3 regions of the Cytobacillus solani genome follow, and region 3 is predicted to be linked to each of the others. Evidence: riboswitches for the same ligand, from Rfam matches in the RefSeq annotation. Region 3 holds a riboswitch; each other region holds the start of a gene.
What was found. A riboswitch is a leader RNA that binds a small molecule or an ion and turns the genes downstream of it on or off. The one in region 3 is predicted to bind cobalamin.
Positions count from the first base shown of each region.

Region 1 (11,101 bases), 2.6 Mb from region 3:
AATCGAACTAACTGAAGAAGCAGAAACAGTTACAGTAAATGTAGAAGATGCTTCTGGAAACAAAGGCAAAGCAGACTTCACTGTAGATGCAGCTGAAATCAGCCTATCAGTAGACAAATCAGATGTAACAATTGAAAAAGGTAAAAACGCAACAGTAAAAGTAACACAAACAACGAAAGATGGCGACCAATCAAAGGATGAAGATGTGACAGCTAAAGCTACTTATACAGTGGCAGATGAAGCAATTGCATCAGCAGAAGCTGGTGTCATTACTGCAAAAGCTGCGGGTAAAACAACTGTTACAGTCTCATATGGCAAAAACGAAGTGAAAGTAGCTGTTACTGTTGTTGATGGAGAGCCAGGTTCAGAGCCAGAAATTAGCCTATCCGTCGATAAATCAGCAGTAACGATTAAAGAAGGCCAAACGGAGGCGATTAAAGTAACCCAAACAACGAAGGATGGCGACGAAGTTACTGAAGAAGATGTAACAGCTAAAGCCACATATTCAGTAGCCGATGAGTCAATCGCAACTGCAGAAGCAGGGGTCATTAAGGCGAAAGCTACTGGTGAAACAACGGTTACAATTACTTACGGCAAAAACTCCGCAACGGTAGCCGTGACAGTGGTTAAAGGTGAACCTGAACCAGAAAAAACTGTTAGCCTGAAGGCTGAAAAGAACTACATTCTCATTAATGAAGGCGAGACAGGCAGTGTGAAAATCACAGAAGTAACAACAATTGGTGATGAAACAACTGAAGAAGATGTAACAGCCAAAGCTACCTATAAAGTCGCCAACGAAAAGGTTGCAACGGTTAAGGATGGTGTTATCTTGGGTAAGGCAGCTGGGATTACAGATATAACTGTCACATACGGTGAGAACACAGTGACAATAACGGCTGCCGTTGCACAAGCTGGCGGAGATAGACCGACTAGACCTTTACCATAAGTAGCAATAGGGCATAAACATTCAGAACATTCAGCCTTGTAAAATGACTTAAAATAGAAGAAGAGTCTGCATTTCCATCGCTGGCTCTTCTTTCTTTTTTTTAAAAGCAGGAGAACTGTAATTTGGATTCAAGTCAGTAGCTATTAACTAATATACAAATATGAAAATAATTAATAGTTTTTCCCATTTATTAATTATATGTTTGTATGATATTATTTTTTTAAAAAAGAAGAGGTTTATCATATGAATACATCATTCGTTCCGACAGAAACAACTAAAACAAAAGCCTTAGTCATTAATGCACTTTTCATTGCATTAACTTTGGTAGCCACGATGTTCATTAACATAAAGCTCCCAATTATGGGGAACGGTGGTCTAATCCATCTGGGCAACGTGCCACTATTCATAGCAGCTTTGGTTTACGGAAAAAAAACAGGTGCTATAGCAGGTGCCTTTGGAATGGCATTCTTTGATCTTATATCTGGCTGGGCAGTATGGGCACCATTTACATTTATCATTGTTGGTTTAATGGGCTTTTTAGCTGGATTTATTTCCGAAAAAGCACCTGGCAAAAGAGTCCTAGTTAACTCTTTAGCAGTTGCAGCTGCACTTATAATAAAAGTTGTTGGCTACTATTTTACCGAAGTAATTATTTATGGTAACTGGGTACTTCCATTTGGTTCTATTCCCGGAAACATTATGCAGGTCGTAATAGCAGGTATAATTGTAGTTCCTCTTGTAGGACGCTTAAAGAAATTTGCATAACAGATAACAAAATAAAAAAAGATGGTTATTATAAGAATTTCCAGCAATAAAAATGAAAAGAGAGAGATTTAAAATGGTTCAGTTTCTAATAAACTGAGCCATTTTATTTTTAGGAAAATAAAATATTTACCTATGATGCTCAATTGACCTACGCATCTGCTCGAATACGTTAAAGGAATTAGAAGTAAAAGGGTAATATAATTTGGAATGAAAAATATAATATCAAGTACCACAAATAAATAGTAACATGCTTAAAATAAGCAAGAGCCATTCTATGGTACAGTTTCTTATTCCTATCACTACCTTTAGTCTCATAGAACCGTCCTATGAGACAATTTCCTTTTCCTATTACTATCTTTTGTCTTGCAGAACCATTCTATGAGGCAGTTTCAATAATCTTGTCTATTTCCTTTTATACGAAATTTAGGTAAACTAAATTTCATATTCTCTTAGAAAAGAAGGTTTAACTATTGTCAAGCGAAAATAACAAGTACCAAAATCAATCATTGTTTAGTATTACATGGCCGTTATTTATTGAAATTTCTCTGCATATGAGTGTTGGGATTATTGCGACATTAATTTTAAGTGGATATTCGGATAAGGCTGTTGCGGGTGTTGGGGTAGCTAATCAGATTATTAATATCTTTATCTTAATTTTTAATGTAACTGTCATTGGGGCAATGATTTTAATTGGTCAAAATTTAGGTGCAAACCAATTGAAACGGGCACGCCAGCTTGCGCGTTCCGCTTTTGGTATAAATTTATGGGTTGGCGTCGTGATGACTGTTGTTGTTGTATTGTTTGGTGATGTGTTTTTACGATTTTACGGGTTAAGTGGGGAGATTTATGATTTTGCTCTTACATTTCTAACCACTACAGGCTGCTCGCTCGTACTTGAAGCTATTTCCCTTGCATTGAGTGCTGTTTTACGCAGCTATGGTCATACAAAAGAAGCAATGGTTATGACGGTCATGATGAATATTATAAGTGTTACAGGTTACTTTATTGCAATTAAAGGCTGGTTTGGTATACCAGTAACAGGGGTTGCAGGCGTTTCGTATTCTATCATTATTGCGAGGATATTTCTCGTTCTAGCTTTGCTTTACTTTGTTTATAAAATTTTATATTTAAAGTTTTCTATAAAAGATATTTTTTCTATTAGTAAAACAGATACTAAGGAAATCTTTCACATCGGGATTCCTTCAGCTGGAGAAAATCTTTCCTACCAGCTTTCGCAAATTGTGATCACAAGCTTTGTTGCCATGATTGGAGACGATGCGCTGGCGGCTCGTGTGTATATTATTAATCTTTCTATGCTCTGCTATTTATTCACCATGGCGATTGCACAAGGGACTCAGCTGCTGATTGCGCGTTATATTGGAGCGAAGGACTATGATAGAACCTTAAAACGAGGACTTAAGACATTAAAAATATCGATGGTTGTTTCGTTAGTTGTGTCGCTAGCAATTGCCCTTACTGGCGAGCCAGTATTAGCCGTGTTTACAGACGAATCTAGCATTATTTCGATTGGACTCCCTGTTCTCTGGGCCATTGTATTTATTGAACCTGGACGTGCGATGAATATTGTATTGATGGGGTCTTTAAAATCTGTCGGCGACGTTCGTTTCCCTGTTGTTATAGGCATTATTTGCATGTGGGGAGTCGCGGTCATATTTAGCTACCTTTTCGGAATTATCTTTGGATTAGGGTTACTTGGAATTTGGATAGCTCAAGGTTTTGATGAATGGATTCGTGGAATCTTTGCGCTAAGACGCTGGTTATCTAAGCCATGGTTAAAGAAAAAGGCAGCAAAGTATGAAATGGCAACAGATAGAGGATTATAAGGCAATTGAGAAAAGTGGGCGAGTCACGATAAAAAGATTCGTCCACTTTTTTTTGCTTTGATTAAAAAAGCCCAAAAGGGCAATTCTTATCTTTCACAGGCATAATTATCTTTATCTCTGTCCATTTTAGACTGATAAGCTGGATGATCAGAGGAAACACCATTTGGATATACTTGTCTAAGTTCTGTACAATTTGAAAAGTACTCGCTTCCTCCACTTGAAGAAGTTGTGCTAGTGGATGATTCATTAGCATTAGAACTAGCTGTTGATGTATTCATACTTGCAAGCTGATCCTTTAAGCTGCTTACCTCATTTTCTAGCGATTTATTTTTAGATTCCAGCTCTGTGATATGTTTGTTTAGATTCGTTTTTTCAGCTTCCGCACTTTCAACAGCTGAAACCTTAGTTGACATCTCTTTCATTCTTTATTTAGTTTTTCATTTTGTTTTGATAGCTTATCGTTTTTTAACTTTAGTTCTTTATGAAGATAATGGCGGATATAATCGTAAAGACGGCCAATATATTGAAGATGACGGCCAAAATACTCGAAAGAACGGCCAATATTTTGAGGATGACGGCCAATATCCACAAAAGCATGGCGAATATATTAGTTTCTTCATAAGACTTTCAAACTCGTTTGATTTGCTTGTCTAAACTCCATATTCAAATAACTCAAAACAATGCTATAATACGAGTTGAGAATATTGCTTGACCAATTGAATCTTACATAGCTAGTAGGTGCCTTGTCGTTGGATAAGGTTAAAAGGGAAGCCGGTGTGAATCCGGCGCGGTCCCGCCACTGTTATTCGGGGATAACCTCGCAGTACCACTGTTCCAGATATGGAATGGGAAGGAGAGGAAGTCATGTTACCCGTAAGCCAGGAAACCTGCCTATTTAGCTTGCCAACGAAATCCTTCGTGGAAAAGGATAGGCTTAATCAGTATAAATTTATTTTATTTGTCTGGTTTTCGCATGCCTTGTTTCCGAATGGAAGCAGGGCTTTTTTCGTTGTTCAGGACAAGACTTCAAGATATCAAGCTCATCTCGAACCATAAATGAAGGGAAGAGGAATGGGTATGAAAAAGTTTTTGGCATTACTATTGACCATGCTAGTAGCGATGACTATCAGTGCTTGTGGGTCAGGAGATGATAGGGCAGAAAAGGACAGCTCTGCTCAAAAAGCATCGTCAGAAGTTGAAAATAACGGAAGTTCCGAAAACGAAACAAGTGAGAAAGCAACGGTCTACCCGCTTACAGTGAAGGATGCAACGGGTCTGGAATTAACTTTTGAAAAAGCACCTGAGCGTATTGTTTCCACTTCTCCGTCAGAGACGGAAATTCTGTTTGCTTTAGGCCTGGGCGATAAAATCTACGGAGTCTCAGATTTTGATGATTACCCTAAAGAAGCGTTAACAAAGCCGAAAGTTGGAGGGGTAACAAAGCCGAATGAGGAAGCAATTATCGCGGCCGATCCAGATCTAGTGATAGGCGGCATTTCAATGAAAGATGATATTGTCGAGAAATTTCGTGGGTTAAGTCTTCCTTTATATAAAACGGAGCCGAAAAAGATAGACGATATTTTAAACAATATTATCCAGATTGGCGTCATTACAGACACGCAGCAAAAAGCAGAAGAGCTAGTGGCACAAATGAAGGAAGATATTAAAACAGTAACAGAAGCAGCTGCAACTATTAAAGAAGAAGATAAGAAAAAAGTATATATCGAATTTTCCCCAGGCTGGACGGTGGGCAAGGGTGAATTTATGGATGAATTGATTACGATGGCCGGAGGAGTAAATATTGCCTCAGATTTGGAAGGCTGGAACGCAATCAATGAAGAAAAAATCATCCAGGATAACCCAGATGTGATTTTGTATACTGCTGGTACTGTTGATGATAAGTCTGGCAAACCGCTAGAAGAACTAATTACATCAAGAAATGGTTGGGAGAAGATTACAGCCATTCAAGACAGCAGCTTGACAGGAATAGAAGGGAATATAATGTCTAGACCTGGTCCGAGAATAACAGATGCACTTACACAAATGGCTGAGGCCATTTATCCGGATTTGTTTAAGAAATGAAAAGAAGATTAGCACTATGGGGGGGAGCGGGTTTCGTTCTCCTTCTTCTTTCAGTGGTTGTTAGTTTGTCACTTGGATCAGCCAATCTGCCTCTTTCGCATGTGTGGGGAATTATACTACACCAGCTTCCATTTTTAGAAGATGTCATAGAGACAAACTGGGCGGCCTCATCGGAGCAAATTATTCTAAAAGTTCGTTTGCCGCGGGTGTTTCTTGCTATCCTTGTTGGAGCGTGTTTATCACTTGCTGGGGCTGGTTTTCAAGGAGTATTGCGCAATCCGTTAGCTGACCCGTATACGCTTGGGGTAGCATCTGGTTCAGCAGTAGGTGCAGCTTTCTTAATTTTATTCGGGTTTCATACAATTTTATTTGGTACTTGGACCATCCCGCTTGTTGCATTTGTGACCGGGCTAATCAGTTTGCTTGTTGTGCTCCGATTAGCCAATGTACAAGGAAAGTATAAATTAGAAACCATCATTTTATCTGGTGTTGTTGTTTCTGCTTTTTTAGGTGCCATTGTTTCCTTTATGGTGTCCATGTCCGATCAGGTGGTGAATGAAATCGTCTTTTGGCTAATGGGGAGTTTAGCTCTTAGAGGCTGGTCATTTACCTTTGTGCTCATGCCTTATTTAGCCATTGGGATTGTCGTGTTGCTATCATATGGACGAACATTAAATTTATTCGCATTAGGAGAGAGACAGGCTGCGCATTTAGGTGTCAATATTAAGCGTACACGGCTAGTTGTATTGATCGTTTCCACCTTAATTACTGCTGCTGCAGTATCGATCGTTGGGACGATTGGCTTTGTCGGACTTGTTGTCCCGCATTTAGTGAGATTAATAGTTGGACCAGATTACCGACTATTACTCCCCTTGACAGTGATCTTCGGTGCAATATACGTGCTTTGGGCTGATACAATTGCCCGTACATTACTTAGCCCGACGGAGATTCCACTCGGGGTTGTGACCGCCGTTCTTGGTGCACCATTCTTTGCATACTTGCTTCGTAGAAACAAGCAAATGTCAGGGGGGAATTGATGGATGATTATTGAAGTCGATAGGCTGAGTAAACGGTTTGACAACCAGTCAGTGCTTGAGGAAATTAGCTTTTCAGTTAAACGTGGAGAATGCCTGGGGATTATTGGACCGAATGGAAGCGGAAAGTCCACGTTACTAAAGCTATTGTCAGGTGTGGAAACTTCAATGACTGGAAAAATTGAAATTAATCGGAAACCGATTGAACAATATACTCGAAAAGAACTAGCCAAATGGATGGCTGTCTTGCAGCAGGAATCTCTGCCTCCGATTGGATTTACAGTTAGAGAAGTAATCGAGATGGGACGATTTCCTTTTCAAAATTGGCTTGGAGAAGAAACAACAGACATTGATCGGCTTATCGATGCGATTCTCGATAAAATGGGGCTGAATGATTTGAGTGATCGCCAACTTGAAAACTTAAGCGGCGGAGAGCGGCAGCGAGTAGCCCTTGGTAAGACAATGGCACAGCAGCCAAAGCTCTTGATGCTTGACGAACCAACCACCTATCTCGATATAGGCCATCAAGTACTCTTAATGGATCGGATTCGGGAATGGCAGCTGGAGGATGATTTGACAGTTATTTCGGTTCTGCATGATTTAAATTTAGCTGCCCTCTATTGTGATCGATTGTTGCTTTTACATAATGGGAGAGTTGTAGCAACTGGATCTCCAGAGGATATCATTCGAACTGATTTGATTGAGGAAGTATATGGTACTGCACCTATAGTGATGCAACACCCTGTTTATGGATTACCGCAAATTATCCTTCAGGGGGATAGTATTAGCCAGCGGAAGGACCCTGCAAAGAAGAGAGTAGGAAAGCTGGAGATCATCCAATAATTGTCCGATACATTGGAAGTTGTACAAGTGAGCTTCGAATTTTTCTAATAGTTATGCGTTTTATAGATAAGAGGAGGGATTTGTATGAGTAAACCAAGTAAGGAACGAGGATTAACACTTGTTTACACAGGAGATGGCAAAGGAAAAACTACGGCATCGATAGGGCTTGCCGTAAGGGCATATGGTCGGGGGAAACGAGTGCTAATGATTCAATTTATTAAATCTCCCCAGCGTACGTATGGGGAGAAACTTGTTTTTGATAAGCTAGGAATTGAAATGATCCAAAAAGGGATTGGATTTACTTGGACAAAGACGCCTGAAGAGCATCGTGCTGCACTTAAAGATGCATGGACATATACGAAGGAGCGAGTGATGGCAGGTGAGCATGATCTTGTCATCTTAGATGAAATCAATAACGCACTGACAATCAATAGTTTTCCCATTGACGATGTGCTGCCACTTCAAGAAGTACTTGATCTCATTTCACAACGCCCACAAGGGATGCATCTTGTTCTTACGGGAAGAAACGCAAATTCAAAGCTCATTGAAGCGGCTGATCTTGTTTCAGACGTGACTGTATCAAAGCATTATTATGATGAGGGAATACCAGCTGTTATGGGTATAGAGCTTTGAGATAAAGTGATAAAAAGAAGCGTATAAAAAAGAAAGGGGAGAACCGTTCTGATGAGAATTGTATCATTATGTCCAAGTAATACCGAGCTTCTCGGATTTATGGGGTTGACTTCAAATATCGTAGGTGTGGATAACTATTCAGACTGGCCTTTACAGATTAATAGTTTGCCTCGACTAGGTTCTGATTTAGATATCGACATGGCTGCTGTTGAAGCTCTTCAGCCAGATTTAGTTCTTGCTTCATTATCGGTGCCTGGCATGGAGAATAACATCGCGGGCCTCCAGGAGAGGGGACTGCCTTTTATCACGCTTAATCCAAAGAGCTTGGCTGATATTGGGGATAATATGCTTGAGGTGGGGAAAGCAACAGGACAAGAAGCGATTGGGGAGGCAGCATCCCATAAATATAATGGATTGTTGGAGACGTATAAGGAGTTTGGACGGAAGGTTGAGGAACGGCCGCGGTTATATTGGGAATGGTGGCCCAAGCCTGTATTCACTCCGGGTGGGACGAATTGGTTAACGGAAATCAGTCATATAGCTGGTGGTTATAATGTATTCGCAGACAACGAGCGGGCAAGTGTTAAGACGGATTGGGAGGATGTACGCAAGCGTAATCCTGATTATATTTTGATGGCGTGGGTTGGTGTAAAGGAAAAACAAATGAAACCGAGATTGCTTAAACAACGGCCCGATTGGCCCGAAATGAAGGCAATCAAGGATGAGAAGATAATTGTAATGGAGGAATCCCTTTATTGCAGACCATCTCCACGACTATTACTCGGTATACAAAAACTAGGTGTTTTGCTTCATCCGGACCTTTTTCCTGCCTATGATGAGCAGAAAGCAGAGGAATGGTTATGTCCATCAATCGAATTGTAGTAGCAGGAACGGGGAGTGGTGTTGGGAAAACGACTGTAGCTATCGGCCTAATGGCAGCTTATAAAGCGCAGGGTTATACGGTGCAAGGGTTTAAATGCGGCCCTGATTATATCGATCCGACTTATCAAACCGCAGTGACAGGTAGAAAATCTCGAAATTTAGACAGCTGGATGTGCAGTTCCTTAGCAGTAAAGGAGATTTTTTTACGGGGGTGTCAAGGAGCGGATGTGGCTATTATCGAAGGGGTAATGGGGTTATTTGATGGGAAGGACCCGCTTTCTGATACAGGGAGTGCTGCGGAAATTGCCATGATTACTAATAGCCCAGTGCTGCTTGTAGTTGATTGCGGCGGGATGGCACGAAGCGCAGCTGCAATAGTGAAGGGCTTTCAAACGTTATCCCCCTCTGTTAGTATTTGTGGGGTTGTGGCGAACCGTGTGGGAAGTGCGGGTCATTACGAGTTAATTCGGAAAGCGGTAGAATCAGAATGCGGAATTCCTGTTATTGGCTATCTATCAAAGGATGATCGGCTTCGCATGCCAGAGCGTCATCTTGGACTTGTTCCTTCCATTGAACGCGGAGAACTTACGCCTTTCTTCGACTTACTCTCAGAAACAATTCAAAAGAACTTCGACTTGGATCGTCTATATCAAATAATGGGCACAGAAACCATGGAATCCCCGCATATTTTGTTTGGAACACTGAAGCAAGAGAGTCAAGTAAGAATGGCTGTTGCATTGGATGAAGCATTTCATTTCTACTACCCCGAAAATTTAGAGCTGTTAGAGCACTATGGAGCGGAGCTCGTCTTTTTCTCCCCGCTTAAAGGGGAACAGGTCCCTCCAGATGTACATGGTCTATATATTGGTGGTGGATTTCCGGAGGAATTTGCAGCAGCTTTATCAGTGCAAAATGATGTCCTCCTATCTGTTCGGGAGGCTATCCAAAGTGGGATGCCTACGGTAGCAGAATGCGGCGGATTCATGTTCTTGTCCGAATCGATTGAAACGGTTGGCGGAGAGGAATATCCGATGGTTGGCATGATTCCTGGCAGGGTGAAGATGCGTACGAAGCTTGCCGCACTTGGTTATCGGGATGTAACGGGAATGGACAAGAATTACTTAATTGGACCGAATGACCGGGCAAGAGGACATGAGTTTCATTACTCAACTTTCGAGTCATCTCAGGAATTTACTTCAGCATATACTACAACTGGGTCAAGAGGGACAAAGCAAGAAGGCTTCTTATTAAATAATCTTGTAGCCGGCTATACACATATCCATTTTGGTTCCGCGCCAGAACTCGTACAGCGCTGGGTGGAACAGTGTATGGTGTTTAAAAACAGGGATTTTCAGCGCATATAATATATCTAATAGTTTGATATTTTAAAAAGAAGAAGCAGGTTCCCAATAAGGGTTAACCTGCTTCTAGATTTTTGTATAGACCTGCACTTGATTTCGTCCATTTCTTTTTACTAAATACAAAGCCTGATCGGCTTTATTCAAAAGCTGATAAAGTGTCTCCTCTGCATCTATCGTAGCCTCAGCAACCCCCATACTTAAAGTAACTGAAATATCGCCCTGATCAGTAATCAGAGGCTGTGCCTCTACAGACTTGCGCATCTGATTAGCTAAATCTTCACCTTCAATTTCTGTTCCGTCCTTTAGTGCAAGAACAAACTCTTCTCCGCCATATCGGGCAAACAGCATGTCTTCCTTCAATTGTGATTGTCAAACCTTTACTGTGCATGTATAAGCAATTGATCACCAACAGAATGGCCATAGGTATCATTCACTCTTTTAAAATACTCAATATCAATCAAAATATCGTAAATGGCGCTGAAGCCTTCTTTGCTACAGCAAACGCTTGCTCACATTTCTGGAAAAAGGCACGACGATTATAAACTTTTGTTAGGTCATCATAGTATGCTTGATGCTCTAGCTCCATCTGCAGTCTTTTTAGTTCCGTGATATCGGTATATAAGCTGTTAACTGCGAATGCACGATGGATACCTCTTTTTTGCTAACGATTTATACTTTAATGTAGCATATTTAAAAATAAATGTGGATGCT
Region 1 is NZ_CP041305.1:1,242,000-1,253,100, reverse strand. It holds gene FI644_RS06335 (S8 family serine peptidase) at 1-946, shown strand, start outside; gene FI644_RS06330 (ECF transporter S component) at 1,190-1,711, shown strand; gene FI644_RS06325 (MATE family efflux transporter) at 2,182-3,555, shown strand; partial or broken gene FI644_RS26765 (excalibur calcium-binding domain-containing protein) at 3,642-3,770, opposite strand; cobalamin riboswitch at 4,276-4,464, shown strand; gene FI644_RS06315 (ABC transporter substrate-binding protein) at 4,633-5,637, shown strand; gene FI644_RS06310 (FecCD family ABC transporter permease) at 5,634-6,674, shown strand; gene FI644_RS06305 (heme ABC transporter ATP-binding protein) at 6,678-7,514, shown strand; gene FI644_RS06300 (cob(I)yrinic acid a,c-diamide adenosyltransferase) at 7,599-8,147, shown strand; gene FI644_RS06295 (cobalamin-binding protein) at 8,199-9,029, shown strand; gene FI644_RS06290 (cobyrinic acid a,c-diamide synthase CobB) at 9,008-10,393, shown strand; gene FI644_RS06285 (GGDEF domain-containing protein) at 10,457-10,750, opposite strand; gene FI644_RS27115 (hypothetical protein) at 10,768-10,824, opposite strand.
Region 1: another riboswitch for cobalamin. It lies ahead of FI644_RS06315 (ABC transporter substrate-binding protein); the one in region 3 lies ahead of FI644_RS19565 (anaerobic ribonucleoside triphosphate reductase).

Region 2 (11,101 bases), 2.5 Mb from region 3:
CTTTATCGGTGGTATTTACTTCATTTACTTATTATTAAAGGAAAGTAGGGCAGCAGGATGATTGAAATCAAGGGTTTAACGAAACGATTTGGCAAAAAACCTGTTGTAGAGGACGTATCTGTCACAATTGAGCCGGGTACGATTACATCGTTTATCGGACCGAATGGGGCAGGTAAATCTACACTTCTTTCGATGGTGAGCCGATTATTAGAAGCAGATACTGGGGAAGTATTACTTGATCAAGGTAATGTGAAAAAATGGAAATCATCTGAATTTGCGAAACGCGTTTCAATTTTGAAGCAATCAAACTATCTGAATGTACGATTAACGGTACGTGAGCTTATTGCTTTTGGCCGTTATCCTTATTCGAAGGGACGTCTGACAGCAGAGGATGAAAAATTCATTGATCAAGCGATTGAATATATGAACTTAACTGATATGCAGGATAAGTTTTTAGATGAATTATCTGGCGGTCAAAAACAACGTGCGTTTATTGCGATGGTAATTGCTCAGGATACAGATTATATCTTGCTTGATGAGCCTTTGAACAACTTAGACATGAAGCACTCAGTGCAAATTATGAAAATTTTGCGGAAACTTGTAGATGAGCTTGGCAGAACTGTTGTCATTGTATTACACGATATTAACTTCGCTTCCGTTTATTCAGATCGTATTGTCGCATTGAAGGACGGTAAGCTAGTCAAAAATGGGCCAACACATGAGATTATTAATTCAGATGCATTGCGCGAAATTTACGATATGGATATTCCTATTCAAGAACAAAATGGATGCCGCATTTGTGTTTACTTTAATTCACATGCTTAAACCAATAATATAATTACAAAGAGCATGCCTAGAGGAAGGTTACTAGTTTAATTGTTTTCTCTAGGTGTTTTTTTGAAAAAAGGCCATTAGTGCAAAAACGCTAATAAAACTTGATATATTTATCATTATAAAAAATTTCCAAAAAAGTTTATAGATTGGTATTGACGAGAGTGAGTAAAGATCCTATAATGAGAATTGTTATCAGTGATAATGATAATCATTAATGATAAGAAAATGTTAATACATAAAAGGGGAGAACGTATATGAAAAAGTGGAAGTTTGCCAGTGCACTATTAGCTTTGTCTCTAATGCTTACAGCTTGCGGCACTGACGAGAAAGCTTCAAATGAAAAGACAAAAGATACTACTCAAGCTGAAGATCAAGCGAAAGAAAATAATTCAGCTGCGGAGGAGCAAGGTGCTGCTTATCCAATGACTATATCACCAACAGTCGCTTCAATTGAGGGCAGAGATAGCAGTGAGAAGTATACCTTTGAAGATGTTACATTCGAGAAGATGCCAGAAAAAATCGCAGTATTTGACTTTGGCTTCTTAGATACATTAGATGCACTTGGCGTTGAAGGAGTTGTAGGGGTTGCTAAAGACTCTGCTTTACCAGCTCAATTGGAAGCATATTCTGCTGATGAGTATGTAAGCATCGGTACTTTAAAGGAGCCACTATTTGAAGATCTCGCTGAACTTGACCCGGATGTAATTTTTATTTCTGGCCGTCAATCTGTATTCTATGAAGAATTAAAAGAAATTGCTCCAGTAGTATATGTTGGTACTTCTGAGGAAGATTATTGGAACACCTTTTTAGCTTCAGTAGATATGGCAGCTGAAATGTTCGGTAAAGAAAAAGAAGCTGAAGAATACTTAGGTAAATTCGATTCAGCATTAGAAAAAATCAAAACATTAGCTGGCAACTATGAAACTTCATTAGTTACGATGTACAACGAAGGTAAATTATCTGGTTTCTCAACAAATTCTCGTTTTGGCTACATTTATGATATTTATGGCTTCAAACCAGTAACAGAAGATATCGAATCTTCTTCTCACGGTTCTAACTTCGGTTTTGAAGCAATTTTGGAATTTAATCCACAAGTATTATTCGTAATCGATCGTACTGCGGCAGTAGGTGGAGAGTCTAACATCAAAGCTGATATGGAAAATGAAATCGTTAAGAAAACAGAAGCTTACAAAAACAATCGAATCGTATACTTAGATGGTCCACTTTGGTACTTAAGTGGAGGCGGTTTACAATCTGAACTTGCAAAAATCGAAGAAGTTTTGGCAGAATTAAAATAGACAATAAGAAGACCTGACTTGTAATGGAGTCAGGTCTTTTTATATTTTGAGATATGAAACTATAACTATGGAGTTAGAGAATTGTCTAGCTCCAGTGCCTATCGCCTATCAAACTTCAGGCCTCCTCCCTACGATAAGTCAACATCGGTTCGCTACCGCAAACCGTGTTTCCTTTATCTCAGTCGGAGCCCTTCCAGTTTGTACGGCGATGATCGAGGCGCTTGCGCTTTTCTCATTTAATACAATCGCTTTGAATAACTTTCTTCTAGCGCTGCTTTTATTGTTTCGCTGTTGACATCGGGCATATTGATATGGTCGGCAAGAATTTTCGGCGGGTAGGGAAGAGCAGACTTTTCTGGCCAAGAATCTGGCTGCCATAGTTTTGAACGTTTAAATGCTTTGGCACAATGGATGTAGCATTCTTCCGCTTTTACAGCGATTCCAAGTAATGGTGTTTTTCCATGAGAAGCCATTTGTTCTAGAATACCTGCATCTCTTATAATTTCTGCCCTTCCATTGATTCTCAAAGTTTCTTCTAATCCTGGAATGACAAAAAGAAGGCCAATATAGGGATTAGCTATGATATTTCTAAGTGAGTCCATTCGTTTATTTCCAGGTCTTTCAGGTATGACGAAGTGGTGATCATCAATGATATGTATGAAACCCGGCTCATCTCCACGCGGGGAGGTGTCACAATGTCCAGAGGTATCTGAGGTGGAAATGAATACGATTGGAGCCTTTGAAATAAACTCTTTACAATGACCGTCTAGATGATAAATCGTTTTATTTGCTACTGTTTTACTAGGAGTGCCTAATAATGAGCGGAGCTCGTCTTCAGAAGTGACGATATGCTTAAAGTGCATAATATATTTCTCCTTTTCTATTATTTTCATATACATTTAATTAACTATATTCTTCAACTCTAACAATATGATGTTTCCGATACTATTTCCTTATTACATTAACATAAGAAAAAGCCAGTGACAAAATTCACTGACTTTTTCTGCTATTTCTATTATTCTCCTAAGTAGGCACTTAGCATCCAAATATGTGTATCTAATTTAACTAATAGGCCAACTGCTAGGTCATTAATGACATCATTATCATATTGTTCAGCAAGCCCGGCAAGTTCCTTAATTTCTGTTTTTAAATGTTTATAGTCATTAATAAGGCTTGAAACCATTTCGTTTGCATTTGTTTCACCTTTTGTTTCTTCGATGGTTGCAATGGTAATGTACTCTTTCATAGTGGCAACTGGCTCACCGCCGATTGCTAAGAGACGTTCAGCTACTTCATCCACAACACTTGCAGATTCATTGTATAATTCCTCAAATTTCTCATGTAATGTAAAGAATTGCGGTCCTTTTACAAACCAGTGGTAACGATGCAGTTTAGTATAAAGGACACTCCAGTTAGCAACTTGTACATTTAATGCTGAATATAAATTTTCCATTCATAATTCCTCCTCTTATTATCTTAATTACATTATAACAGATATAATATTAAAATCAATACTAAATTATAATAATTATAAATAAGTTATTTATACAAGTAAAATCTTACTTCTCAATTAATATTAAAGGCATGTATGAGAAAAATAACTTACAATAGGAAGAAAATGTACTAAGTTAGGAGTATTTATGGGGATTTTTTCATTTTTCTTATTAGGGGGATGTATTAGTGTATTAGCAGGCTTTTTTGGTGTAGGAGGAGGATTCATTCTAACACCAATGCTTATGTTAATGGGCTTTTCTCCTCTTGAAGCAATTGCGACAAGCTTATTGTTTACAATTGGTACTTCGCTTTCGAGCATAATAGCACATATTCGTATGAAAAGTATTCTTTGGAAAGAAGGGATGATTATAGGCATCAGTGGGATGGCAGCTACACAAATTGCCAAGCCGTTTGTCTTTTTTCTTGAAATGAAAGGATGGGATGAATTAGCCATTCCTATTTTTTACATTTTCCTTCTTGCTTATTTTGCATTAAAGATGCTAAAGCAAGGAAAAAGAAATCAAGCAAAAGGGAAGCTTCCTCCCGCTTCACCTTCCATTGTTAAAATGATCTTTATCGGTTTGTTTGCGGGTTTTATTTCAACAACACTTGGAGTGGGTGGAGGGTTCATCATCGTGCCCCTTGCTATTACCTTTTTAGGGATAGCCCCTAAAGAAGCTGTTAGCTCGAGTATGTTTGCTGTGTTGTTAATTGTTATGTGGGGTTTTCTGTCTTACGCTTTTACAATTTCTATTGATTACAGAATTGGATTCATATTAGTAGCAGGTGGATTAATTGGTTCACAAATTGGTGTAAGACTTATTAAATATTATGAAAACAGAGAAATTAGCCTATTGCTTGGTGTATTATATTTAGCAACATTGGTAAGTGTGGTAATGAAACTAGTGGATTTAAGCTATATTGGTCTTATTCTTTTAGCAGTTTTTGCTGGAATCTTTTTTATAAGATCGATTATTAAAGTAAGGGTGAAAAAAAGGTTATGGGCAGCAAATAAATAAAAAAGTCCAAAAGGAGAAGGGGATCCCTTCTCCTTTTGGATTAGCTTGTTTTTTTTGCGACGTAGTTTGCATCGGATTCAAACATATAATATTTTTGATGATACTTAATACTGAAGATCAGTCCCATAGCAAACATATTGCCCATTAAGGAGCTGCCCCCATAGCTGATAAATGGCAGAGGGATTCCGGTGATCGGCAATACTTGTATAGTCATCCCGACATTTTGGAAAACATGGAAGGTAATCATACTTATGATACCAACACAAATATAGGTACTGAAAGGATCCTTCGTATCAAGTGCCGTTTTTGTTAAGTGATAGATAAGCAGGAAGTATAAACTAATGACAATACTGCCACCGATAAAGCCATATTCTTCGCCTATTACACTAAAGATAAAGTCAGTATGGCTGTCAGGGATATAAACCTGTCTGTCGCCAAATCCCTTTCCAGTAATAAGTCCGGATCCAACTGCGAGCAATGAATTATAAAGCTGCAAGCCAGCTCCTTGTTTATGGCTTACTGGATCAAGCCAAGAATAAATCCGAAAGAATTGATACGTATCAATTTTTAAATATTTTTCAAGAATTTCGGGAAAAGCAATAACCATATATAGAATGACTCCAGCAAAAGCCCCGCCAATTCCGAACATCGGAACGATAATCTTCCAAGTGATGCCGGATGCCATAATGATCCCAGCCAAGATGGCAATAATAACAAGCGCCGTACCTAAATCATCAACAATAATCAAGCCTAGAGGTACAACCGTAACTATACCAAGTTTGAGGAGGAGCAGAATATCCGTTTTTATCGTTTTGGTTGTAATTTTTTCATGATGACTAACGACAACCTTACTTAAAGCAATAATTAAAAAGACTTTAACAAATTCTGATGGCTGAATTTGCCCTAAAGGAGTGACATACCAGAGGGATGCCCCCTTTTTCTCAGGAACAATGCTATCTGGAAGAACAAATAACCCGATAAGGAGTAAAATGCCAATCCCATAAAATACCCAAGAAAGTCTTTTAATTTGTTCACTGTCAAAATACATGACAACAGCAACTATGAAAATACCTACAGCATAGTTTTTTATTTGTCCGAGTACAAAGTTTCCTTCATATTGTCCTGATGCTTGGCCGCTGTAGATAGCAACACAGCTAATAAGAAAAAATAAAAATAACAACAGACATAGTGTCCAATCAAATCGTTCCGCAACTTTTTTTGGCTTATTCATTTACCATGCACCTATTTCCGTTCAATTCCTTTGCTCGAGAATTGTCTAGCTCCAGTGCCTATCGCCTATCAAACTTCAGGTCCCCTCCCTACGATAAGTCAACATCGAATCGCTATCGCTCTTCGTGTTTCCTATATCGAAAGAACCGGCCCTTCCAGTTTGTACGGCGATTATCAAGACACTTCTGCTTTTCTTACCATCGTAACAAAGAAAAAATAGCCTTTCAATGTATTTCGATTTCCTTTTAAGTAAAATTAATCACATAATATAAGACGTAAGAAGAAGGGAGATGGTTTCCTTAATTTATTACATCAAATGATTAATAAACATCGTGGCAATCCCAAAATAGGTAACAAGTGAGAAAATATCATTCAATGTTGTAATGAGTGGCCCAGATGCCACTGCAGGATCAATCTTCAAACGATAAAGAATGATTGGTATAATTGTCCCGGCAAGTGTCCCGATGATTAATGTCAGAAACAGAGAAATGCCAACTACTGCTCCTAAAATGGCACTTCCTTGCCAGAAAAATGCAATTAAAGAAATAAGAACTCCACAAACAATTCCAATGATTAAACTAACAAGAAACTCCCTCATAATGAGTCTGAAAATGACATTTTTATTAATGTCATTCGAAACGAGCCCCCTGACAACAACTGCTAATGATTGGGTACCTGTATTTCCTGTCATCCCCGAAATCATTGGCATAAAGAAAGCAAGAGCAACAACCTTTTGTAATGTATCTTCATAACCGCTAATAATACTGCCTGATACAATTCCTATGAATAATAATAAAATCAGCCAAGGCAGCCTTCGATAGGCAGCAACAAAAGCCTTCGTTTCAAAGTCAATCGATTTTCCTGAAGCAGAAAGTTTTTCAATATCTTCGTTTGCTTCTTGGATGACAACGTCAATAATATCATCAACTGTCGCAATTCCCATTAAGACATTTTCGTCGCTGACAACAGGAATAGCGAGAAAATCATATTTTTCAACTAGTCTAGCTACTTCCTCCTGATCGGTAGTAACGGTTACTGCTATCACACGCTCATACATCACATTTCGAATGGGTTCATCTGGTTCTGCGATTAGGAGATCCCGATAAGAAACAACTCCAACAAGCTTTCTGTCTTGGTCGATCACATATAAATAATTGATTGTTTCAGCAAATTCAGCAAAGGATTTCAGCTTCCCAACCGCTTCAATTACCGTATAGTAATCCCTTATCCATACAAAGCGATTTGTCATTAATCGTCCTGCTGTTTCAGGGGGATACTTCATAATATCCTGGACAATGTCTGATTCACTCTTCTTCATGCCGGAAAGAAGAGAGGCGATTTTTTCTGGTGATAAATCGTCTAAGAGAACAGCTAAGTCATCGTTGTCCATTAAATCAAGGACTTTCCCTGTTTTTTCAATTCCTAGTTTATTCAATACCTCAAGCTGACGGTCCTTATTCAGTTCTTCGAGCAGGTCAGCAATCAAATCTATATTCATAAATAGTAAAAAGCGAGTTTGATGCTTTTCCGGCAGGTTTTCATAAATATGTGCGATATCATATGGCTGTAATTCATCGAGAATCAATTCAAATTCCTTTTTCTTATTCTCTTTTAATGTTTTTATAATGTGAAGAGTAATCTGATTTTCTGTCATGCTTTGTATCAAACTTCTCACACTCCTTCCGCCGGACCTTTATCTATATTATAATGCCACGCTTATTATAAAAAATTTTGCCGCGGAATAAAATGTGTTATGGTTAATATAAATAAAAATATTCATTATTAGATTTATTATAAGCTATACTTTGATATGATCTTATTATTAGTTATTTACAATGTACGGAGGTTTCACCATTGAAAAAGAGGAATCAAGGGGTTCGTGATATTATTTATATTCATATAAATGAACGTGAACACTATACAATTACTTATGGTATTGAGTTTGCCCAGTTTGCCCAGTCGTTGTTTGCCACGCTAAATAATCTTCTATTGCTGAAGCACCGCTATGAAGATGGGGATTTTAATATGCATACCTTGCATGAGTTTGTGCCAAAAGAAAAATTAAAAAAGCTAATGGAAGAAGATGTCTATGTATATGGAGATTTTTGCTGGATTGATTTTGAAGAAGAAGAAGCATTAAATGAACTGCCAAGTCAATCCATAGCTGAGCTGCTGTACCTTGGTCATTTGAAAGAACATTTAAAGCTCCCTTTTTATAATCATCTAAGCAATCGTTATGTCTACCTGGCACATGATGATGGTTGGTATAATAAAACATATTACCGCGATTTCAGTGATTTTTATTCCTTACTAGGTGAAGTCATTCCTGAAAAAATGGGGCAGATTAAGGTTGAAAAGTCATTGCTTGGGATAAAGAAGAAACGGTCTTATCCATCAATTTCAAGTGATATCCTTCGTCTTTTGAAACCGCTGATGAGAGAAGGCGCTCTTATTTCCATTAAGGATATTGAACAAAATCGTACAAGAATAGAAATACCAGTATGGACGATCGGTGACTTTTCAAACATGGACGACATGTACGAGGAATATGAAAACATTGTAAAAGAACCTTGTGAAGCCAAGCTGGTTTTTGATAAAAAATCACGTGAATGGAAAGTTTACGGCCGATAATGAAGAAGAATTGCCCGTTTAGCTCATGTTTAAGCCGCTAAAATCTATTATATTCGCCGTTGTCTTGACTTTATTGGACAAAATCATAAATTTATTCGTCAATACAAAAAAATATCGTGTATAATCGAAATTAGCGGAAAATTTTATACATATGTAAAGATAGGTGTCTTTCAATGTTTAAAGACTTAAAAGGGAAGTTGGTGTAATTCCAACGCGGTCCCGCCACTGTAAATGGGAGCATACTGCAATGGCCACTGTACGAGGATGTATGGGAAGGAGCAGTAAAGCAATGACCATGAGCCAGGAGACCTGCCTGATCTTTTTGCGCCACAGCCTACGAGGATAGGGGGTGTTTGACAGGTTTCATACCTCTTTTGAAGATATGCCTATTCAAACATCTCCATATCAATTGTGGAGATGTTTTTTCAATTAGGAGGAAAGATAGAATGAAGAAGCTTTATTCATTATTATTTGCACTTTTGCTGGCAGTTGGTTTCTTAGCTGGGTGCGGAGGAAGTTTGGATAATCAAAAGGAAAATGAAAATGTATCAGGTGAGGAAACACAAGCTCCAAAGGAAGAACCAGCATTTCCAGTCACCATCAAAGATGCGCTTGATAATGAGGTTGTCATACAAGAGAAGCCAGAAAGAATTGTATCATTGATTCCAAGCAATACAGAGATCACTTTCGGATTAGGATTAGGAGACCTAGTTGTTGGAGTGAACGATTACGATAATTATCCTGAAGAAGTAAATGAAATTGAAAAGATTGGCAGCATGGAATTTAATGTAGAGAAAATCATTTCTTTAAAACCAAATCTTGTCCTTGCGCATGCATCTGGTGCACATAATTCTGCAGAGGGCCTCCAGCAGCTTAGAGATGCTGGAATTACGGTACTAGTAGTGAATGATGCGAAAAACTTCGATGAAGTGTATCAATCCATTGAAATGATTGGTGCAGCAAACGGCGTAAAGGATAAGGCAGAAGCACTTGTTGCTGACATGAAAGAAAAACTTGAAGAAATAAAGGCAAAAGCACAGGAAATAAAAACAGAGGATCAGAAAACTGTTTTTGTTGAAGTAGCACCTGCTCCAGAAATTTTTACACCTGGTAAAAATACGTTCATGGACGTCATGCTGCAGACCATTAATGCGAAGAACATTGTAACGGAAGATGGCTGGATTCCAATGGACCCAGAAGCAATTATTGAAAGAAACCCGGATGTAATCATCACAACTCACGGATATTATACAGAAGATCCAGTTGGAAATGTAACAAGCAGAGATGGCTGGCAGGATATCACCGCTGTGAAGAATAAGGAAGTCGTGGATGTAGATTCTGATATGGTTACCCGCACAGGCCCAAGGCTTGTTGAAGGAGTAGAGGAACTTGCAAAAGCTGTTTACCCTGAAGTATTTAAATAATAAGTTCGTTGCCTACTTGATTGCAGCAGCATTTCTAATCATTGCGATGCTGTTTGGGATATCAATAGGAACAGTCTCTGTTCCGGTGATAGACATTATTAAAATTATTGGTGCAGAAATTTTTCGTATCGCACCAAATGAAAATATAGATCCGATGTATTCGAATATTGTTTTAAATATTCGTCTGCCAAGGGTTATTTTAGCAGGCTTAGTTGGGGCGTCTCTTGCAATTGCGGGAGCCGCCTTTCAAGGTTTATTAAGGAATCCTCTTGCTGATCCTTATACATTGGGTGTTTCCTCTGGAGCATCAGTTGGCGCGGTATTGACATTATTCTTTAGTATTTCCATTCCAGTTGCAGGCATGTTTACTCTGCCGTTATTCAGTATTCTCTTTGCATTTATTACTATTTTTTTGGTGTTATTTTTTGCCCGCCAAATTGACCGATCGATGAAAGTAGAAACAATCATTCTAACCGGTATTATATTTAGTTCCTTTTTAGGGTCGCTTATTTCGCTTATGATTGCGCTTACGGGTGAGGAATTAAGACAAATTATTGGCTGGCTGCTAGGCAGTGTTTCAATGAGAGGCTGGGCGTATATTAAAATTATCTTTCCTTTCTTTATCATTGGTTCGCTTCTTTTGCTTATAAACAGCAGGGAATTGAATGCGATGTCTTTTGGGGAAGAAAGAGCACAGCATATTGGGGTAAATGTCCAAAAAAGAAAAATGACGATATTAATTGCGGGCTCTATTTTAACAGGGGCTGCCGTTGCGGTTTCAGGAACCATTGGGTTTGTTGGACTTGTTATTCCGCATTTAACAAGGCTGTTATGGGGACCGGACCATAGGCATTTATTGCCGCTCTCCATTTTAGCAGGTGGAGGCTTTCTCATTCTGGCCGATCTTGTGGCCCGTACCATTATTTCTCCTACTGAATTGCCAATTGGTGTCATTACAGCACTTATTGGTGCACCTGTATTTGGGCTTATATTGATGAATAGAAGAAAGGAAAGAAGAGGGTAGATGATGCTAAGTGTACAGCAATTAACAGGCGGATATTCAGTTGATTCAGTCTTGAAAAATGTCTCCTTTGAATTGGAACAGGGCGAATTGTTCGGAATTTTAGGACCTAATGGCAGCGGGAAAACAACTTTGCTTAAAATGCTCAGC
Region 2 is NZ_CP041305.1:1,425,676-1,436,776, reverse strand. It holds gene FI644_RS07230 (iron chelate uptake ABC transporter family permease subunit) at 1-61, shown strand, start outside; gene FI644_RS07225 (iron ABC transporter ATP-binding protein) at 58-825, shown strand; gene FI644_RS07220 (siderophore ABC transporter substrate-binding protein) at 1,089-2,132, shown strand; gene FI644_RS07215 (pyridoxamine 5'-phosphate oxidase family protein) at 2,369-2,995, opposite strand; gene FI644_RS07210 (Dps family protein) at 3,148-3,585, opposite strand; gene FI644_RS07205 (sulfite exporter TauE/SafE family protein) at 3,773-4,645, shown strand; gene FI644_RS07200 (FtsW/RodA/SpoVE family cell cycle protein) at 4,686-5,876, opposite strand; gene mgtE (magnesium transporter) at 6,183-7,541, opposite strand; gene FI644_RS07190 (hypothetical protein) at 7,730-8,506, shown strand; cobalamin riboswitch at 8,651-8,837, shown strand; gene FI644_RS07185 (ABC transporter substrate-binding protein) at 8,953-9,930, shown strand; gene FI644_RS07180 (FecCD family ABC transporter permease) at 9,977-10,954, shown strand; gene FI644_RS07175 (adenosylcobinamide amidohydrolase) at 10,958-11,101, shown strand, end outside.
Region 2: another riboswitch for cobalamin. It lies ahead of FI644_RS07185 (ABC transporter substrate-binding protein); the one in region 3 lies ahead of FI644_RS19565 (anaerobic ribonucleoside triphosphate reductase).

Region 3 (10,990 bases):
AACTGAAATGATGATAATATCATTTGGTGATACAGCCTCAAGACCTAAAACTGAGATGATTACCAGCCCAATAATGCTTTGTGCTACATAATTAGTAAAAGCCATTTGTCCTACACGCGCAATTGGCTGGAGAAATTTCGCAATGAGTTTATTTTCTAAGATTAAAAATAAGGTAGATAAGTAAAATAAAGTCGTAGGCAATACACCTAATGAAATGATTGTATCGAGACTTTGGCTTTTTGCTTGGGAAGAAAACCATATCCAAATAGAGAATCCAATAAATAGAGGCAATGTCCCCGCTTGTATCCATTTAATTTGTTTGGACCACTTGCTAATATGCATAATCCATTCTGCTTTTGCAGCCAAAAATCCTGATAAGAACATAATGAAGATGGCAATTACATCATTAGCAAGAAACGCAATAATATTAGTTAATATACCTATATCAGAAACATATAGCATAATTAGGTTCGAAATAATATGAAGACTTATGATTACCCCAAGCCATTTGCCTATTATCGATATCTTTGCATGGTAAAAAGGGATAAGAAATAAACCTATGATGGCATATATTGCTAGGATCGAACCCCAAAAAATAAATATATGAATAATCCCCAGCAATAACAGAGCCATTAAACGTCGGAAAAATCGTAGTCTTGGCTTGTCTCCACGGCTTTCAGCACGGGAAGCGAATATATAAAACCCGATTCCAAATAAAAATGAAAAAATCGAAAAGAATTTCTTTTCTATAAAGATATCAATTAAAATGTCAATCACGCCATTTATCCCGCTATAGTTTGGCATTGGCCCCCCTTCTATAACAATCTTAAATGCTCCTACATTAATAAACAAAATACCTAATAACGCAATTCCACGTATAATGTCTAATGAAATGATTCTCTCTTTTTGTGTAATGGATGGATTCATTCTGTTAAACTCCTTAATAATTGTTTTATAATTGTATAATCATCATAGCTCACCTACCTTACACGAAATGAATGTAAACCTTACATAAACCTTAAATAAAAATAACTCCGTTTACGAACGGAGCCATCCAATAGAAATACCTTTTCTATTCATTTCTTTAATAGAAATTCTGCAATTTATCACACATCGCGGCAGTTTAGATATTGACGATCTTATTTTAAATCTGTTTGGAATTTTTATTGGTTATTTACTTTATCCTGCATTCAAAAGAATATTTCAGCTCTATTAAACAGCAAAACCCGTTCGCTTTTATTCATTGCGAACGGGCTTATTTTTTCTTATTCAACTAATGATTTACTAGACGGTTATTATTTTTCTGAAAAAAAGAAAGCCAAAGAATGAGAATCCCAATTAATAGTAGGCCGCTTGCAAGTAAAAGGCCACCTGTATCAAAAGTTAATCTTGGAAAATCAAGCCATTGAAGAAGTCCTTGGCCGAATAATAGAAGTTTATTTAGAAGGAATCCTGCAAAAAAAATTGAAAAACCGAGAATAGATAACCATTTAGAAGTGATAATATTCATCATCTGATATTGAGCTAAAATAAAAATACTAACAAAGCCTAATAAAGTAAAATGTAAATAACCTATAACAATACTTCTCGTATCATAGATTAAATTTGCTAAAGTAGGCGATATTAATCCTAACTCCATTGTACTTTTAAAAAACAACAACAAAAAGGTTATGTAAAGACAAGTTATAGTAAATTTCGAAAAGTGACGGGCAAGCTCTCCTCCAATTGCTTTAAAAGCAACCAAGGTAAAAATAACTCCAATCCATTGTCCAATACTCCCAATAGCTGCAAGGATCATACTGATTTCACCTAAATCGACCCACAAAATACTAGAAAAATAACTTGGGAACAAGGAGATTATATAGAACCAAAATCCATAGCTTATAAAAGAGCTTTGAATAAAAATATTTTTCGAATGGACAAGAATGATAAACATACCGACTAAGAATAAATATAGCCAGCCATTATATTGAAAGTGCAAATAAAAATAAATCGCAACATCAAAGAATATCGAATCCTTAATCCCGTTTGCCGAAATATATCCAAGTGAAAATGGGCCAAATGATGAGATAACTAATGTTAATAAAGAGGCTTTAATAAATAATAACCCTGACTTTGGCACTTCATTCTGAATTTTTAATTGCCGTAAAATAAATACTGCTGCCCAATATTCTACAAAAATATGAATACTAGACATGACGATAGAAATGATACCGTACCCCTGGTATAAGAAAGCGGCAAACATCAATAGGGATGTAAAAAATAACGTCATGGTCAGTGCGATTGCCTGATTCCGCTGCCTAATCGTACGCCAATATACAGACAGGAAAATAATAAACGCACCCAAAAATGCCCATCCTAGAATAGCTAAATGGGAATGCCCATGAAGCACATTTTCATACGGAATCGAAGTAGTCGGATTAAATGGGACAATACGCATCCAAACACCTGACAAAGCTGTTAGCGTAAAAAAGAAAAATGTAAAATGAACAAATAATCTTGGCACTGCTCTCTACTCCTTATTATTGTTACTTGCGATATGTTTAAGCCTTCCTAAGAGTTCATCGGAATTTTCTGCTGCAATGAACTCACCGTCTACAATCGCATATGGGGATTTCTTGCACTGCTCACATTTGCTTTGACAGCTGTATTCCTTATATTGAATATGATTCTGATTCAGGAAACGCTCATAATCAGGGCTATTTTCTTCGTTTAAAAACCGATCAAGATTTTTTTCACAAAAATCAATTTGAACCTTTTTTTGTTTTGAAAATAATTTAGTCAATCGTTTCATAGCAGTCACATTCCTTATTAAGTTGGAATCTTTTATAAACCATATAATTATTAACTGCATTAAATATATCTCTAAATTAATTAGGCAATCAAATATTTCGTTTTTCTAAGACACCTAAATTTAAAATAAAGCTCAATAATTTCACATAAAGTTCAGAATTACAATATTCCTATACAAAAAATGGCGCTTATCCATTAAGGAGAGCGCCTGATTAAAATGGAAAAATTAACGGAATGATAAACATCATAACAAGGAACATGACTATTTGTAAGGGGATTCCTATCTTTAAAAAGTCACTGAATTTATATCCTCCCGCTGTCATGACCATTGCATTTGTTGGGGATGCAACTGGAGTTGCAAATGCCATGCTCGCTGCAGCCGCTACCGTTATTAAGAATGGATAGGGGCTAACCCCGATATTCATAGCCGCATTCATCGCAATCGGAGCAAATAACACCGCAGTTGCCGTATTACTAATAAATTGACCGAAAACCATTGTAATCAAATAAATACCAGCTAACACACCTAATGGTCCATACCCGCCAGCTACATCTATAATACCTTCTGATAGAAGCACCATTCCCCCTGTTTTTTCTAATGCCGTTGCCACAGGGAGCATGCAGGCGATTAACACAATACTTTCCCAATTCAAATGGCCATAGGCATCATCCATATTTCGTAAACACCCAGTGATGATCATAAGAACAGCACCGATTAATACAGAAATAACAGTTGGGAACACTTCCAGAATCATCATTGCAATCATTAAAAGCATGATTCCACCAGCAATTGGTGCTTTTCCATTTGCTGCTGCCACGCTTGCGTGCTCTTTCGGCTGACCAACGACCACAACATTTTTGGTTTCTCTTGAAAGCAATTCGATTTCTTCCCATGAGCCTTGTACAAGGAGAGCATCTCCAAAACGAAGTCGTACATTGGACATATCCTTTAAAATATAAGTGCCTTTTCGATTAATTCCAATAATATTCAAATTGTATTTTTCTCTAAACCCAATATCCTCAATCGTTTCATTAATCAAACTTGAATGTGGTGTTAACAGTACTTCAGCAATACCAAGTTGACTTGAAACTAAATCATTCTTTGATTGATCTGTTTCAAACACAAGCTGATAATCTTTGGCTAATTTCTCTACTTGGCTTTTCGATCCTTGAATATAGAGGATATCTTTACCGTGTATGACACTCTTTGGTCCAGCCATTTCTTGATAGGTAATAGGTAAAAGATTCCTGCCCTCAGCTGATTTACGGTCAATTTTCAATATACAAAGATGATACAATGCTGGAATTTTCAATTCAGATAATGGCCGATCCACCATCGGGGACTCAATTAGTACATGAACACGATGTAAGTTCTCGTCCAAATGATAATGCTGAATGAGTTCCTTTGGAGAAAGTTGAGTATTGCTCATTTGTTTCTTATTGTTGCTATTCGGTAGCAGGGCTTTTCTGACAATCATTAAATAAATAATTCCTGTTATGACTGCCGCAATACCGACTGGCGTAATATCAAAAAAACGAAGTCGCTCAATACCATGATCAACAAGGACTTGACTGACAATTAAATTGGGGGGAGAAGCGATTAGTGTTAATAATCCTGATAAGCTCGCAACATAAGAAAGTGGAATCAAAAACTTTGATGAGCTCACCTTCATACTTACAGCAATACTGATAACAACTGGCAGCATAATCGCTACCGTCCCTGTATTGCTCATAAAGGCTCCTACAGAAGCAACAATGACTAGCAAGAGAAAAAATAACTTTTTCTCGCTATTACTAGTCCAGCGCAAAAGCAAATTACTTGCCTTTCTTGCAAGACCTGTACGAAGAATCCCCGCTCCTACAACAAATAATGCTGCAATCATAATCACAACTGAATTCGAAAAGCCCGCCAGTGCCTCAGCAGGCTCTAAAATACCAGCAATAACAAATGCCAGCAATGCGAGAATAGCGACTAAATCTGCACGGATACGATTACTCATAAAAAGAAAGATTATTAGACCTAGAATGACAAATGTTAATATAAGCTGCATTTTAAAAGTAAACCCTTTCTGTTAAAATCATCTGATGAATAGGCTACTGTACTTCCATTCTCCTATCTATTCCATTATAAGTATTGTTCTCAAGAAAATCATTTTGCTACTGCAAAGTTCATAAATTGTATACAAACGTCTTTTAACTATGTATATGGATAAAGAAAACCATTATTGTAAAGAAAAGACCGTTAGTACTGTTACACCAACGGCCAAAACTTAGATGTTATACAACTCTTATCCCATACCAAGATGGTTGTTCTCTTCAGAGGAAACCTCCATTGTACGAATTTCATAGCTTTCCAACCCAGATGTTATAAATGGATCAGCTTCAGCTATTGCTTTTGCCTCCTCCATGGATGTTGCTCGAATTATCACCATTCCGCCTTTATAGTCAAGAAAAGGGCCGCAAAGAACTAACTGATTCTTCTCATCAAGTTTTCTTAAAAATGAAATATGTTCACGGATGACTGGTTCAGTTAGCTTTTTTCCATGATTAATAGATAATAAAATTACATAAAGAACATTACTATCATAGGGGCTATTCTCCATTCGATAACCTCCTTCTATAATAAGTTTTATTACATTGTTAAACTACTCTAGTTCAGTTTAATAATTCTTTGATTGGAGCTTCCGCGGAATGGCAGTGTGATATCTCTTTTCTCTATTATAAATGGACCATCCACTAGCACATCGCAATATTCCAACAATTCATTGACATGTTTATCCTCGCAGCTTTTTAACTGTTCTAATTTATATCCACTGTATATCCAAATATTTTTATTAAGATTTTTTAATGCCTTTGCTAGTTCTTTTACCTCTTTCGCCTGATAGAATGGTTCTCCTCCCGATAAAGTAATATCGGTGAGTGGATTTGACAGTACTTCATCCATTATCTCCTCCACTGACATTTCTTTCCCGTTTTTAAGATTCCAGCTCTCAGGATTATGACAGCCGAAGCAATGGTGTGGACATCCTGCGAAGAATATTACAGTTCTTAATCCTACTCCATCAACTACAGAATCATGATGTATGCCCATTACCTTCATAAATGTTTTACTCGATTTTTTTCTTCCTGTTTTTTAGCAACATTCCACTTAGACATATCACCTACTAAATACCCTGTAATGCGTCGAATTCTAGAAATATCCGATTCATCAGTCGTATGACAGCTTGGACACTCGTTATGAATAATGCCAGAATAGCTGCACTTCTTACAGTAGTCTACTGGATGATTGATAGAACCGTAGCCAATCTTATTATCGTACATAGCTTTTACTAGCTGATCTATGGCTTGAAGATTATTTTTTAAATACCCATCACATTCGATATATGTAATATGACCGGCATTGCAGAGCTCATGAAAGGGGCCTTCTTTTCTAATTTTATCAATCGCCTTTATTGGATAATAGACTGGAATATGAAATGAATTAGTATAGTAAGATCGATCCGTTATATCCCTTATTTCCCCAAATTCAGCTTGATCTCTTTTCGTAAATTTTCCTGATAAGCCTTCTGCAGGTGTTGCTATAAGTGTGAAATTTAGATTACGCTGTTCAGCTGCTTGATCCGCCTTTTTTCTTAGAAATTCAACAATTTTATAGCCAAGTTTCCAAGCCTCCTCATTCTCTCCATGATGAGTGCCAATTAAGGCTTTTAAAGCTTCGGCAAGTCCAATAAATCCAATGGACAATGTCCCCTGCAGGAGCACTTCTTCGAGTGTATCTTCTCTCCCTAGTTCCTCACTTCCCCGCCATATCCGCTGAGAATATAAAAAGGCAAAATCTTGTGCGCTTTTCTTTCTCTGATATAAGAATCGCTCGTATAATTGTTGAATGACAATATCACAATAATAATCCAATTTATTAAAAAATTGTTCCTCATTATTACTTGTTAATGCTATTTTTACAAGGTTTATACTTGTAAAGGAAAGGTTTCCCCGTCCAATGCTATTTTCCTCCCCATGGCGATTTGCCATTACCCTTGTACGGCAGCCCATATAGGAAATTTCACTTTCTGGCGTTCCATCGTAATATTTAAGATTAAAGGGAGCATCAATAAAACTAAAATTCGGAAAAAGACGCTTGGCTGTTGTTTCTAATGCTAATTGATACAGATCATAATTAGGTTCATCAGGATCAAAGTTTATTCCTTTTTTCACCTTAAATATTTGAATAGGAAATATCGGAGTTTCTCCTTTTCCCAGCCCACTTTGTGTAGCTAATAGAATATTCTTAGTAATCATCCTGCCCTCTTTTGACGTATCAGTTCCATAATTGATTGAAATAAATGGAACTTGCGAACCTCCTCGTGAATGCATGGAATTACTATTATGAATAAATGCCTCACATGCCTGGTATACATCTTGATCAGTTTCCTTCCAAGCAATTTTTTCTTTTTCTTCGGTTGTGTAAGTTGTTTCATACCCATTAATTCGGCTTAAATGCTTTTCAAATGTTAACTTTACATAAGGAGCCAAATCATAATCAAACATCGGATAAGCTTGTCCGCCATGCTGCATATTTTGATTTGCCTGTAAAATAATTGATGCAAGAGCTAATGCACTTTTAATATTTTGCGGCTGCCTCATAAAGCCATGCCCTGTATTAAAACCGGTAGAAAGAAGCTTACCTAGAGGGATTTGACAGCAAGTTGTCGTACCCATTGGCATGTAATCCATGTCATGAATATGAATATAATTTTCCAATACAGAATTTTTTATCGACTCCGACAGTTGATGCTCTATTGCATAGAATTTGGCGGATTCACTTCCAAATTTATTCATTTGACCCATTGGAGATCTTCCGTCCATATTTGCATTCTCATTCATAATTTCTTGATCTGAAGCATTTGTTATTTCCTCAAAACTCTTAATTAACCCCCATGTACTTTTGTTCACCTTGTAGCTTAATTGTCCCATTGTAACTCCCCCATTACTTCATTTTCCAAAAATTCAATTACGTGGTTTGCTTTTTAACCTCCTTACTTTTTCTAAACCATGATGTATCCAAGGATAATAAGAGAATAAAAAAACCACTTCTCTTTAGAGAAATGGCTGACATCACGTTGACACACTTGCAGAAAAATTCTACAAATCTACCATCGTTCCATCCTCCCAGCTCCCGAAGAAGATAACACGGTATAAATAAGGCAGGTCTCCTGACTCATGCTTCATTTTTTTCAAACACCTTCCCATCAAAAACGACAGTGGTTCTTGTTTGAATCATCAGCATTTACAGTTGCGGGTACAGTTCTGGTTTCACACCAGATTCCCTTTTCAGCCCTTGAAAGAGCACCTCATTTATCTGGTTAACACTATATATAGTGTATTTACCATAAAACAAATACAACATATCGTATTTGCATCTTAATTATATTGAACTGACTTTATTTTGACAATAGTTATCTTAATCGTAAGTAAAAAAAAGAAGAGTAAAATCAGCACCATACCAATTTCACTCTTCTCGTTATCACTTATTCTCATATAAATGATTTCTTAATATTTTCTGCACTCTCTGCTGTTTGTTGGATATATTCTGCGATTAATCGATTATCTGCTGTGATTGTTTCAATTGATGCATTTACTTGCTGCAAGCTTGCTGTTGCTTCCTCAATAATTGCAGCAAAATCATTTGTAGATGATTCAACTTTTTCACTATTTCTTCCCACTTTTTTAGACAGAGTGTCAAATTCCTGAAACTTTTTATTTACTTTTTTCAGCATTGAATGAAGTTCAGAGAATTTTTTTTCCACTTCGTTAGATGATTCGACACTTTGGTTCAAATTCACACTGCTGTCTTTCATATTTCCTTGGGCTAATTCATTTGTTTTGTTAACCTCTACGAGATTTTCAGTAATTTTAATTGTGATTACTTTCGTTGTATCAGCTAATTTTCTAATCTCTTCTGCTACAACAGAAAATCCTTTCCCTGCTTCACCTGCTCGCGCAGCCTCAATTGAAGCATTTAATGCCAATAAATTTGTTTGCTCTGTAATTTGCTGAATTTGTTGTGCAAATTGATTTGTTTCTTCAATTTTTTGAGTTAATGTCCTAAAGTTTTTATTAAGCTCCTTAATAACCATTTGTAAGTTATCCATCTCATTCATTAGATGCTTTGCTTTCAATTGACCTTCCTCAGCAGCAATACTAGATTGAACAGATTCTTCAATAAGTTCCTTAGTTGACTGATTCATATCATTCAAAACCACTAAATTATTATGTGCATTGGTAGCAATGCCTGAGATTTGTTCACTCTGAACCTGGCTGCCTGCTGAAACTTCACTTATGGCAATTCTCATTTCATCTTGTGAAGATACACTAAATTGAATTTTTTCATTCACCTTACTTAAACTGTCTACAATGGTAAACAGCTCTTTTTCAAGCTTAACTTTTTGTTCTTCCTTTGCTCTTGAATTTGCTTCTTCTTGATCCATATATTCTTGGAGCATTTTGTATTGCTTATCATTCAAATGAATTAAAACGCTTAAAAGGACCGTTGATAGCAAATATATTAGGAAAAACGATGCAAATTCCTCTTTCAAGTAAGCGTATGTTGCTACTGGAAAAAAACTATTATAGGAAAGGATGATTAAACCAAAAACAATACCGATTCCAAAGATTTTTTTATTAAAGGGAACTGCAGCAAAAATAGTAAAGAAAAATACACTAATAACACCAGCTAGATTGCCCCCCGTTATTAAAGTCGTAATCAACATACATGTATTCATTCCTATGACAATTACATAGGGAAATAAATACTCTCTCTTACTTTTATTCGTCATAAAATAAACAATAGGATAGATAATTACTTGTACTAGGTTTAGCATAGTCATTATAGATTTCGGGTCTAATGCGAACATACTGATTAACCCAATGACCGTTGATATCAAGTATATTGTTAGCATTAGTTTGTTTTTACTTTTCAAATCCATTAGCTTTAATTGTTCGATTGCATTCATTTTGTTCCCCCGCTAGAATAATAATTACTTTTTAATATTATCGGCTATGTTAGGTATTTTTCGATAAAAATAATAAAAGCTGGAACAATTTATTTTCCTAGTGGATCTCTTTAAAACATTAGAATTTAATTGAACTTCATTTAGCTAACAAGTATCACTAATTTCCTTATATTCTTATTTGCCTCCATATGATAATGTGCCTGTTGGATATCTGCAAATGGGAATATTTGATCTATTATAGGTCTAATCTTATTCTGCTTAAATAAAGGGATTGCCCTTTTTTCACTTTAAATGCAGAAATAATGCATTAAATAGGTAATCTTTTTTTCCTTATTTCCATAAATAATCCTACCTATGTATAAAATAAATATCCCCTTAAATACTAATAACAGCTTCCAAGAATCAATGAAATTAATCTAAAGGAGGATACAGCCAATGGATAAGGATATGAATTATGGCAGTGATTATAAATACATTCCCGCCACTTCCATAGGGAGTGGAATGACTATTCAGGTCTTGCCTGACTTGTTTTGCCACACTGTACAAATTGTCAATATTATATTAGCAGGGGATCCTAATACAAAAGATTTTATTCTAGTTGATGCTGGAATGCCCCATTCAGCAAATGAGATCATCTCCGTTGTTGAAGAATACTATGGCGCAAATAGCCACCCGAAAGCAATCATCTTGACACATGGGCATTTTGATCATGTAGGTGCAATTATTGAATTGGTTAAGCATTGGGAAATACCTGTTTATGCTCATGAATTAGAGCTGCCTTATTTAACTGGACAGAAGAGTTATCCTGAACCTGACCCAACAGTTGAAGGAGGCTTGATAGCAAAAATGTCTCCACTGTTTCCAAATGAACCAATTAACCTAGACAATCATGTGGAAAAGCTTCCTGCAGATGGGACGATTCCATATTTGCCTGATTTTTGCTGGATTCATACTCCCGGACATTCTCCTGGACACATTTCTTTATTCAGGGAATCAGACAATACATTGATTGTTGGAGACGCATTTGTAACCGTCAAACAAGATTCACTATATAAAGTAATTACCCAAAAACAAGAGATAAACGGACCTCCCAGATATTTTACAACTGATTGGGAAGCTGCTAAAGAATCGGTAATCAAATTAGCATCTTTAAGCCCATCTGTTGCAATTACAGGGCATGGATTGCC
Region 3 is NZ_CP041305.1:3,897,100-3,908,089, reverse strand. It holds gene FI644_RS19600 (DUF418 domain-containing protein) at 1-927, opposite strand, end outside; gene FI644_RS19595 (VanZ family protein) at 1,058-1,216, shown strand; gene FI644_RS19590 (hypothetical protein) at 1,274-2,506, opposite strand; gene FI644_RS19585 (DUF1450 domain-containing protein) at 2,513-2,794, opposite strand; gene FI644_RS19580 (SLC13 family permease) at 3,006-4,844, opposite strand; gene FI644_RS19575 (YciI family protein) at 5,082-5,396, opposite strand; gene nrdG (anaerobic ribonucleoside-triphosphate reductase activating protein) at 5,444-5,893, opposite strand; gene FI644_RS19565 (anaerobic ribonucleoside triphosphate reductase) at 5,890-7,764, opposite strand; cobalamin riboswitch at 7,977-8,159, opposite strand; gene FI644_RS19560 (methyl-accepting chemotaxis protein) at 8,325-9,803, opposite strand; gene FI644_RS19555 (hypothetical protein) at 9,944-10,030, opposite strand; gene FI644_RS19550 (MBL fold metallo-hydrolase) at 10,239-10,990, shown strand, end outside.